4 regions of the uncultured Agrobacterium sp. genome follow, and region 2 is predicted to be linked to each of the others. Evidence: predicted binding sites of a transcription regulator. Region 2 holds the regulator's gene; each other region holds the start of a gene.
The links. Region 2 encodes PhoB, which activates phosphate uptake and scavenging genes when phosphate is short. Its sites were predicted from a motif close to TGTCATNNANCTGTCAT; they were not measured.

Region 1 (2,176 bases), on a different contig from region 2:
TGGCAGCCTGATCCATCCGTCAAAGACATCGAACGCCGGGAGCAATCCCGGCGTTTTTTTGTGTCCGATCGGGACGCTCTGCGCATGAGATCATAATTGGGAAATTGCGTGAACGCGACGGCTCGCCATCCAGGTCTTTTGCACCCGCACGGGGCTTGCGATGCTCACCCCATCGTGACTTCCTCTTGAACAGAGTTCGAGGCTATTTTCCGCCTTGCCTCCACACCCAAATTGATTGCATCAATGGTTCGGACCGGCATTCAGACAAGGGTTCATATCATGCCGAATAAAATTGGCCCGCAGCGAAGCGGCACTTTTCGAAATGGGCTTCGCAGCTTCGGCGTTTCCCTGTGCCTTTTCGGCGGGCTTTCTGGCGGTGCAGCCTATGCACAGGACGGGCTGAAAGGCGTGGTCGAACTCTTTACCTCGCAGGGCTGCGCGTCCTGCCCACCGGCGGATGCCAATTTGCGCAAGCTTATCCAGAACGGCGATGTGATTGGCCTGTCCTATCACGTGGACTACTGGAACTATCTCGGCTGGACGGATTCGCTGGCGTCGAAGGAAAACACCGAGCGGCAATATGGCTATGCCCGGGCGCTCGGGCGCAACAATGTCTATACGCCGCAGGCCGTGGTCAACGGACGCGACCATGTGAAGGGCGCGGATATCCAGACTATCTACAAGCGGCTCGACGATTTCAATCATGCGGGCGAGGGCCTGAGCGTTCCCGTCAGCACCGAGCGCGTCGGCGACGAGATCGAGATCGACATTGGCGCCGGTGAGGGCAAGGCAGAAGTCGTCGTTGCCTATTTCAACCGCGAGCAGGTCGTGGACGTCCAGAAGGGCGAGAACCAGGGCAAGACCATTTCCTACTGGCACAGTGTCTATGACGTGCAGACGGTGGGCATGTGGGATGGCAAAGCCATGACGGTCAAGCTGCCAGCAAGTGTTATGGCAAAGGCCAAGTCCGGAGGTTGCGCCGTGTTGCTGCAAAAAATGGATGCAGCGGGCAATCCCTCAGCTATCGTCGGCGCGAACGTGCTGATGCATTCTGAGGGGTAAGGCTCTCGGAACAGGTTTTCCCGATCCCCGCGAGGGGGAGATCCGGTCCGGGCATTGGGGGCTGGGGGTAAAGGGTCAATGCACCGGACCGGGTCATCTTGGTGCCTAGGCATCAATTGACGATCGCACTATTCCATCGAATTCGGGCCATGATTTGTTTGAAATTGGGCATTTGAGCCCGTTTACGTGCCTCATTGGTTACCGATCATGATGTCGTTTGCGCATCGACGTTGCGGGCTTGCAATTTGTCCAAGCCGGGCACAGACTGTCGCGCAGATGTCATATGCAGTCGAGCGAGGTGCCGGATGACCGATCAGCCGGATTTGCATTACGCGAATTCTCAGACGCGAGAAGGCTCAACCGTCGTTGATCTTCGGGAGTATAAACAAAGCAAGGATCCCTTGCCTGTCACCTTCCACCGCCGGGAATTGGACGCGATTCTGCGCATCTATGGCCGCATGGTGGGCGAGGGCGAGTGGCGCGACTATGCCATCGACCACATGAAGGAAAAGGCGGTGTTCTCCGTCTTCAAGCGCTCCGGCGAAATGCCGCTGTTCAGGATCGAGAAAAACCCGAAGCTAGCTGCCAAGCAGGGCGCTTACTGCGTTATCAACACCGATGGCCGCATTCTCAAGCGTGGGCATGAGTTGCCTCAGGTGCTGAAGGTATTCGACAAGGCTTTGAAGCTGATCGACTAGAGCGCCGTGCGCCTATTGGACGCGCAACGAGCGCTTCGCCGCTTTGAATTGATGTATCGTGCTTTCCGCAGATCGGGTCCGATTTTAGGGCCGGTGCTAAAAAACAGTCGGAAGCGGCGCTTCCTCTGCCTCGTAAGTGGACATGAAAAAGGCGGCCGGTGGCCGCCTTTATGTTTGAGCGCTGTCGCGACCCTTAGTTGTTCCGGTTGCCCAGGAACTGAAGCAGGAACATGAACAGGTTCAGGAAGTCGAGGTAGAGCGTCAGCGCACCCATGATCGCCTTGCGACCGGCTACGAGAACGTCGTCACCTTCGAAGTACATTTCCTTGATCTTCTGCGTATCGTAAGCCGTCAGACCCGCAAAGATCAGGACACCGATTGCAGAGACAGCGAAGCCTAAGCCGTCGGACTGCAGG
Region 2 (2,176 bases):
ATTGGTCCAGACTTGCCTGCAGCAGCGATCATGCGCAGACTACCACCATGAACGCGATCGACACGCTCTACGACTATATCTCGGTCCTATGGACGAAGGTGGTCAAAACGCCCTTCCCTCCGATCCCGCGCCGCGCACGCGGCGACGGGACGGTATATGTCGAATGGCGACGGGGTCGCTACTGGCTGATCTGCGAAGAGCGTGGCAAGGAGTATTGGCGGCGCGAGGCGAACGACATGGACGATGCCGCGTTCCAACTGATGTCGATCGTCTCGAGCGCGTTGGTGCGCGATCGAGAGCTTGAGTTTCGGCAAAAGCAAGCCGGTCGCTCTGGCGATCCTGACCGCTACTCGCGCTGGAACTGGATGTATCAGGAAATCGAGCTGATGAACGACATCAAGGAGAGTTATGGCGCTCGAACCAGAGCCCACTATGAGGAGGTGCTGCAACGCAGCCCGCTATCGCAGGACGAAATAGACGCCGCGCGCTATCCCCTTCCTACCTCGAGATCTGACGCCCCGTAGCCATATGCTGCAGGCTGCTGCGTGAGAAAAATCGGAGCGCTTGCCATGATAGAAAGCGCTCCCTAAGGCAATCAGGCTTCCATGGAATATCCGGCACCGCGAACGGTACGGATCACATCCTGCATGCTCGAGAAGTTCAGTGCCTTGCGCAGGCGACCAACATGGACGTCCACCGTGCGTTCATCCACGTAGATGTCATGTCCCCAGACGCCATCGAGAAGCTGAGATCTGGAGAAGACGCGTCCCGGCGACGTCATGAGGAATTCCAACAGACGGAACTCGGTCGGCCCAAGGCGGACTTCGCGGCTTTTGCGGTGAACGCGATGCGTCTCACGGTCGAGTTCGATATCACCGCATTTCAGCACCGAGGACAAAACCTCGGGTTTGGCGCGACGCAGCATCGCCTTGACACGTGCCATCAGCTCCGGCGTGGAAAAGGGTTTGACGACATAGTCGTCGGCGCCCGTAGCCAGACCGCGAACCCGTTCGCTTTCCTCGCCGCGCGCCGTCAGCATGATGATCGGCAGACGTTCGGTTTCGGGGCGCATACGCAGGCGACGGCAAAGCTCGATGCCGGAGACGCCTGGCAACATCCAGTCAAGGATGAGAAGATCCGGCGTGCGCTCCTGGAGGCGGATTTCCGCCTCGTCGCCACGCGGAATAGTGTCGACGTCATAGCCTTCGGATTCGAGATTGTAACGCAGGAGGACGCTCAGCGCCTCCTCATCTTCGACAACGGCGATTTTCGGCACCATGGCTCCAGATCCTATCTGTCGCTTACTCGGTCACAGCGCCGAGCGTGTTGGAACTATCGTCCTTCGGACGCTCACCTGCCGGCTGGCTGCCGGTGGTCATGTAGTAGATGGTCTCGGCAATGTTGGTCGCGTGATCGCCAACACGCTCGATGTTCTTGGCGCAGAACAGAAGATGCGTGCAGGTGGTGATGTTGCGCGGATCTTCCATCATGTAGGTCAGAAGCTCGCGGAAGAGCGAGGTGTACATGGCGTCGATCTCTTCATCGCGCTCGCGGATGGCCTGGGCCTTTTCCGCCGAACGCGTGGAGTAGACGTCCAGCACTTCCTTCAGCTGAACCAGCGCCAGTTCCGACAGGTGCTCCAGGCCACGCGCCAGTTTACGCGGAACGCCGGTGCCTGCCACTGCAATGACGCGCTTGGCGGTGTTCTTGCCCAGATCGCCGACGCGCTCGAGGTCTGCGGCGATGCGCAGCGAACCGATGATTTCGCGCAGGTCCGCCGCCATCGGCTGACGCTTGGCGATCGTCACGATCGCCTTGTCGCCGATTTCACGCTCGGCGTGATCGAGGATCGTATCGTCGGAGATGACCTTCTGCGCCAAGGCCGCATCGGAATTGACGAGCGCGCGCACTGCGTCGGCGCACATCTGCTCGGCCAGTCCGCCCATTTCGGCGATCCGGCGGCTGAGGAACTTCAGCTCCTCGTCATAGGCTGACATGATGTGGGAATGTGTCGGCATAGTCGTAATCTCCAGTTTCGAAACGCCCTGTCGCAAGCCTTTTGTTGGCTCAAGCGACAGGCGCGGTGGGATGCGCGGGCAACAGCAGGATCAGCCGAAACGACCCATGATATAGTCCTGGGTACGCTGGTCATCCGGGTTGGTGAACATCTTGTCCG
Region 3 (2,176 bases), 280 kb from region 2:
AGCCGCTGCTCGCTCGAAAAGTTCCGGTCGAAGAGGCACGCGAACGGGCAGGGGAGTTGCTGTCCAAACTCAATCTGCCACGGGAATTGTGGTCTCTGCCACCCGCGACCTTTTCCGGCGGCGAACAGCAGCGTGTCAACATTGCCCGCGGCTTCATTACCGACCATGCCATCCTGCTGCTGGACGAACCGACGGCCTCGCTCGATGCCGCCAACCGCAAGGTGGTGGTGGAGATGATCCAGCAAAAGAAGGCCGAAGGAACGGCCCTTCTCGGCATTTTTCACGATGAGGAAGTGCGTGAGGCCGTCGCCGATCGTATTCTCGATGTCGCGCAGTTCTCCCCCAGAAAGATCGCAGCATGAGTGTCAAAGTTGGACTTGAACCCGTGATCCACGAGACTGCCCGTGTCACGAATTCGAAGATCGGCCGCTACACCGAAGTATCGGAGCGCTGCCGCATAGAAGAGGTGGAGATGGATGACTATTCCTATATCATGCAGGACGGTGCCGTCTGGTGCGCCACCATCGGCAAATTCGTCAATATCGCCGCTTCGGTGCGCATCAACGCTACAAATCACCCCATGTCGCGCGCGACGCTCCACCACTTCACCTACCGCGCCCATAACTATTGGGACGATGCTGAAGACGAGACTGATTTCTTCGCCGCAAGGCGGGCAAAGCGCGTCGTCATCGGCCACGACGTCTGGATCGGCCACGGTGCGACCATTCTGCCCGGCGTCACCATCGGCAATGGCGCGGTGGTGGGGGCCGGTGCGGTCGTCTCGAAGGATGTCGCGCCTTACACCATTTTCGGCGGTGTTCCCGCCAAACTCATCCGGCGTCGTTTTCCAGAAGAGATCGGCGAGCGGATGGACAGGCTGGCCTGGTGGGATTGGGATCATGCAAGGCTTCGCGCCGCTCTGGATGATTTCCGCTCGCTCGAAGCGGGCGCATTTCTGGCGAAGTATGACGGGTGAGCGAAGCGCATCTCCCGTAACGTCAGCCTTGTAATAATTTCTTCATCAAACTGACATTCACGCTTCACGCACCCCTGATAGGCCGAATCCGAAATAACGAGACTGGATTTGGCCTATGACTTTTCACCTCAAGCAGGTTACGCGCCGCTTCGGCAAATCGACCGCCGTCGACAGCGTGACGCTCGATATCCCCCAGGGTCAGATGGTCGGCGTCATCGGACGTTCGGGTGCGGGCAAATCCACCCTGCTGCGTATGATCAACCGTCTGGTCGATCCGACATCCGGCTCCATCCATTTTGGTGATCTTGAGGTTTCGTCGCTGCGAGGGGCTGCCCTGCGCCACTGGCAACGCGATTGCGCCATGATCTTTCAGCAGTTCAATCTCGTACCGCGTCTGGACGTTCTGACCAATGTCATGCTTGGTCGCCTCAATCACCGCTCCACGGTCTTGAGCCTGCTCAGCATCTTCACTACCGAAGAGCGTCTGATGGCGATCGCCGCATTGGAGCGCCTCGGCATCGAGCATGTGGCAATGCAGCCTGCGGGAACGCTCTCTGGTGGCCAGCAGCAGCGTGTTGCCATTGCGCGCGCGCTGATGCAGTCGCCGCGCATGCTGCTTGCCGACGAGCCGATTGCTTCTCTTGATCCGCTGAACGCCAAGATCGTCATGGATGCGTTGCGCGATATCAATGAGCGCGAAGGCATCACCGTCATCACCAACCTGCACACGCTCGATACGGCGCGCAATTATTGTGAGCGCATCATCGGCATGGCAGGTGGTCGTGTGGTCTTCGACGGCACGCCGGCCGAGCTTGATGCGCGCGCGGTCAAGGATATCTACGGCACGGATTCGCACGGTGCCGGTATCGACGAAACCATGACATCGACCAGCATCACCATTGAAGGCGCAGAGCTCAGCGCCCGCGCCCAAAACCCATCTGCCGGTCCTGAAGCTACTGCTCTGAAGCCCCTTTCCATGGCTGGACTGTAAGGACTGCACAGCATCGATCCGCCCGCGTCAGGGGCGCCCATATCAAAGCCCACATCATGCAAAACTCCGGCTTGCCGGAAAAACAGGAGATACATCCATGTTGAAGAAAGCTCTTCTTTCTGCGGTCGCGCTTGGCCTTCTGGCCGGTTCGGCTCTTGCTCAGGACGTCAAAGTTCTGCGTATCGGCCTCGATGGCGGCGAAAACTCCA
Region 4 (2,176 bases), on a different contig from region 2:
ACGCACCTATGCGGATATTGGCGATATCGATGCCGCCGAATGGGATGAAACTTTCAAGACCAACATTTACGCCCCATTCTACCTCTCGAAAGCAGCCGTACCTCACATGAAGGCAGGAAGTTCGATCATCAATACGGCGTCCATTCAATCGAAACAGCCCTCGCCGCATCTTTTGGCCTATGCCTCAACGAAGGGCGCGCTCCTGAACTTTACCGCTGGACTGGCGGGAATGGTTGCCGAGAAAGGCATTCGCGTCAATGCGGTAGCCCCAGGCCCCATTTGGACGCCCCTCATTCCTTCGACCATGGGAACGGAAAAGACCAAATCGTTTGGCGAACAGACCTTGATCGGGCGGGCGGGACAACCTGCAGAGCTCGCGGGTGCGTATGTTCTGCTTGCGTCCGAGCGCAGCAGTTACATGACCGCAGCCGTCATTCCCGTGACGGGCGGCGAGATCATGATGTGAATTGCACCCGGCACGAAATTAAGATCAATCTTGACGGAGAACCGACATGTCCAACCAAAACTCCACGTCGCCCGCTGTTTCGTCGCTTCACGACGAGCAGGCGAAACAACGCTCGGACGATGGGCAACTTCAGCAGGGACTGGAGGACACATTTCCCGCATCCGATCCCGTTTCCCATACGATGACAACGACCGCAACGCCGACCATCACGTCTGAGAATACGGACGACATGGAAGACACACCCAAGGTTGACGAAGCGCTTGCTGCGGTACGAGCACGCTCCCACACCCCGACGGTTTCGGCCTCAGGCAGGATTGCTGGACGGGAGATCCGCTCGGTCAGACAGACGATTGCCGATCAGGTTCGCGAGCACCCGCTGTCTGCCCTCGGATTGGCTGCACTGGCGGGATATGTCTGGGGAATGACACGATAGGTCAAATGATAAAGCGCACCGAACGGTAGGTGCGACAAGCCAGCCCGTCCACAACGAAATGAAGGGTATATGACAGTCATACCCTTCATGACATGCGCCTGTCATGAATGCGTTATAGTTGCGATATGGACAGGAACGCCGGGTCGATGAACCGGAGGTTGGAGCTGGTTGCAAATGGATATCATCCTGGCCGCAGTGGCGATTGCGCTCATATTCGTGCATTTGGTGAGTATTGCTCTGACGGCTTTTCGTGTCCGGCTAGATGAAGCTCCGGCGGTGCCTCGAACAAGCCGACCACCCGTATCGCTCGTCATCCCACTGCGCGGCATAGAGAATTTCACGGCTCTGACAATTCCGAGCGCCTTTCGTCTCGACTGGCCGGATTACGAAATTCTTTTCTGCGTCGCGGATCCCTTGGACCCGGTCATTCCCCAAGTCAAATCCAATATCGCCCTCTTCCCTCACATCAGAGCAAGAATACTCATCGGCGATGACAGGATCAGCGCCAATCCCAAGCTCAACAATTGTGTGAAAGGCTGGCGGGCTGCCAGCCACGAGTGGGTCATTCTGGCAGATTCAAACGTGCTGGTGCCGCAGCATTACATATCGACACTCATGGCGGCATGGCGCAGTGATAGTGGGCTTGTTTGCTCTCCGCCACGTGGATCGCGTCCAGAAGACATATGGTCCGAGCTCGAATGCACCTTCCTCAATACTTTTCAGTGCCGTTATCAATATGCAGCAGAAACTCTGGGACAGGGCTTCGCCCAAGGTAAGACGATGCTCTGGAACAAGCCGCTGCTGGATTCGCTTGGCGGCATTGAGGCCTTGGGTGCGGAGATCGCGGAAGACGCGGCGGCAACCAAACTCGTTCGTGCGAGCGGCCTGAAAGTTCACCTTGTTCCCTCTCCCTTCGAACAGCCGCTCGGCAAGCGGAGCTTCGAGGACATATGGTCTAGACAAACACGTTGGGCGAGGCTGCGTCGAGTGACCTTCCCGCATTTCTTCGCCCCGGAAATTCTCGTCGGCGCCTTTCCTGCGCTGTGTCTGGCGCTGGCATCAGGCTTCCTGGCAGATGTTGATGCCACGACATTGCTTGCCGTTGCGGTTGCTGTTCCGAGCATCATGTACCTGCCGGAACTGGCCCTCGCAAAGGCAAAAGGCTGGCACGTTTCCTGGGCCAGCCTTCCAGCCATGATAATGCGTGACGCCCTTCTGCCGATCATCTGGGCAAAAAGCTGGATGGGCTCATCCGTGTCTTGGCGCGGCAACATGAT

Region 1: a site for PhoB is predicted at 1,329-1,345, ahead of QZ869_RS16240 (DUF2794 domain-containing protein). Genes of this name have one in related genera too.
Region 3: a site for PhoB is predicted at 1,017-1,033, ahead of phnC (phosphonate ABC transporter ATP-binding protein). Genes of this name have one in related genera too.
Region 4: a site for PhoB is predicted at 958-974, ahead of QZ869_RS18560 (ceramide glucosyltransferase). Genes of this name have one in related genera too.

The regions. Positions count from the first base shown of each region.
Region 1 is NZ_CAJYTV010000017.1:230,282-232,457, forward strand. It holds gene acnA (aconitate hydratase AcnA) at 1-11, shown strand, start outside; gene QZ869_RS16235 (thioredoxin family protein) at 280-1,062, shown strand; gene QZ869_RS16240 (DUF2794 domain-containing protein) at 1,368-1,760, shown strand; gene QZ869_RS16245 (Bax inhibitor-1/YccA family protein) at 1,954-2,176, opposite strand, start outside.
Region 2 is NZ_CAJYTV010000016.1:298,492-300,667, reverse strand. It holds gene QZ869_RS15005 (hypothetical protein) at 48-524, shown strand; gene phoB (phosphate regulon transcriptional regulator PhoB) at 596-1,279, opposite strand; gene phoU (phosphate signaling complex protein PhoU) at 1,302-2,018, opposite strand; gene pstB (phosphate ABC transporter ATP-binding protein PstB) at 2,109-2,176, opposite strand, start outside.
Region 3 is NZ_CAJYTV010000016.1:20,971-23,146, forward strand. It holds gene phnL (phosphonate C-P lyase system protein PhnL) at 1-362, shown strand, start outside; gene QZ869_RS13680 (DapH/DapD/GlmU-related protein) at 359-976, shown strand; gene phnC (phosphonate ABC transporter ATP-binding protein) at 1,092-1,967, shown strand; gene phnD (phosphonate ABC transporter substrate-binding protein) at 2,065-2,176, shown strand, end outside.
Region 4 is NZ_CAJYTV010000018.1:376,668-378,843, forward strand. It holds gene QZ869_RS18550 (SDR family oxidoreductase) at 1-466, shown strand, start outside; gene QZ869_RS18555 (hypothetical protein) at 513-899, shown strand; gene QZ869_RS18560 (ceramide glucosyltransferase) at 1,074-2,176, shown strand, end outside.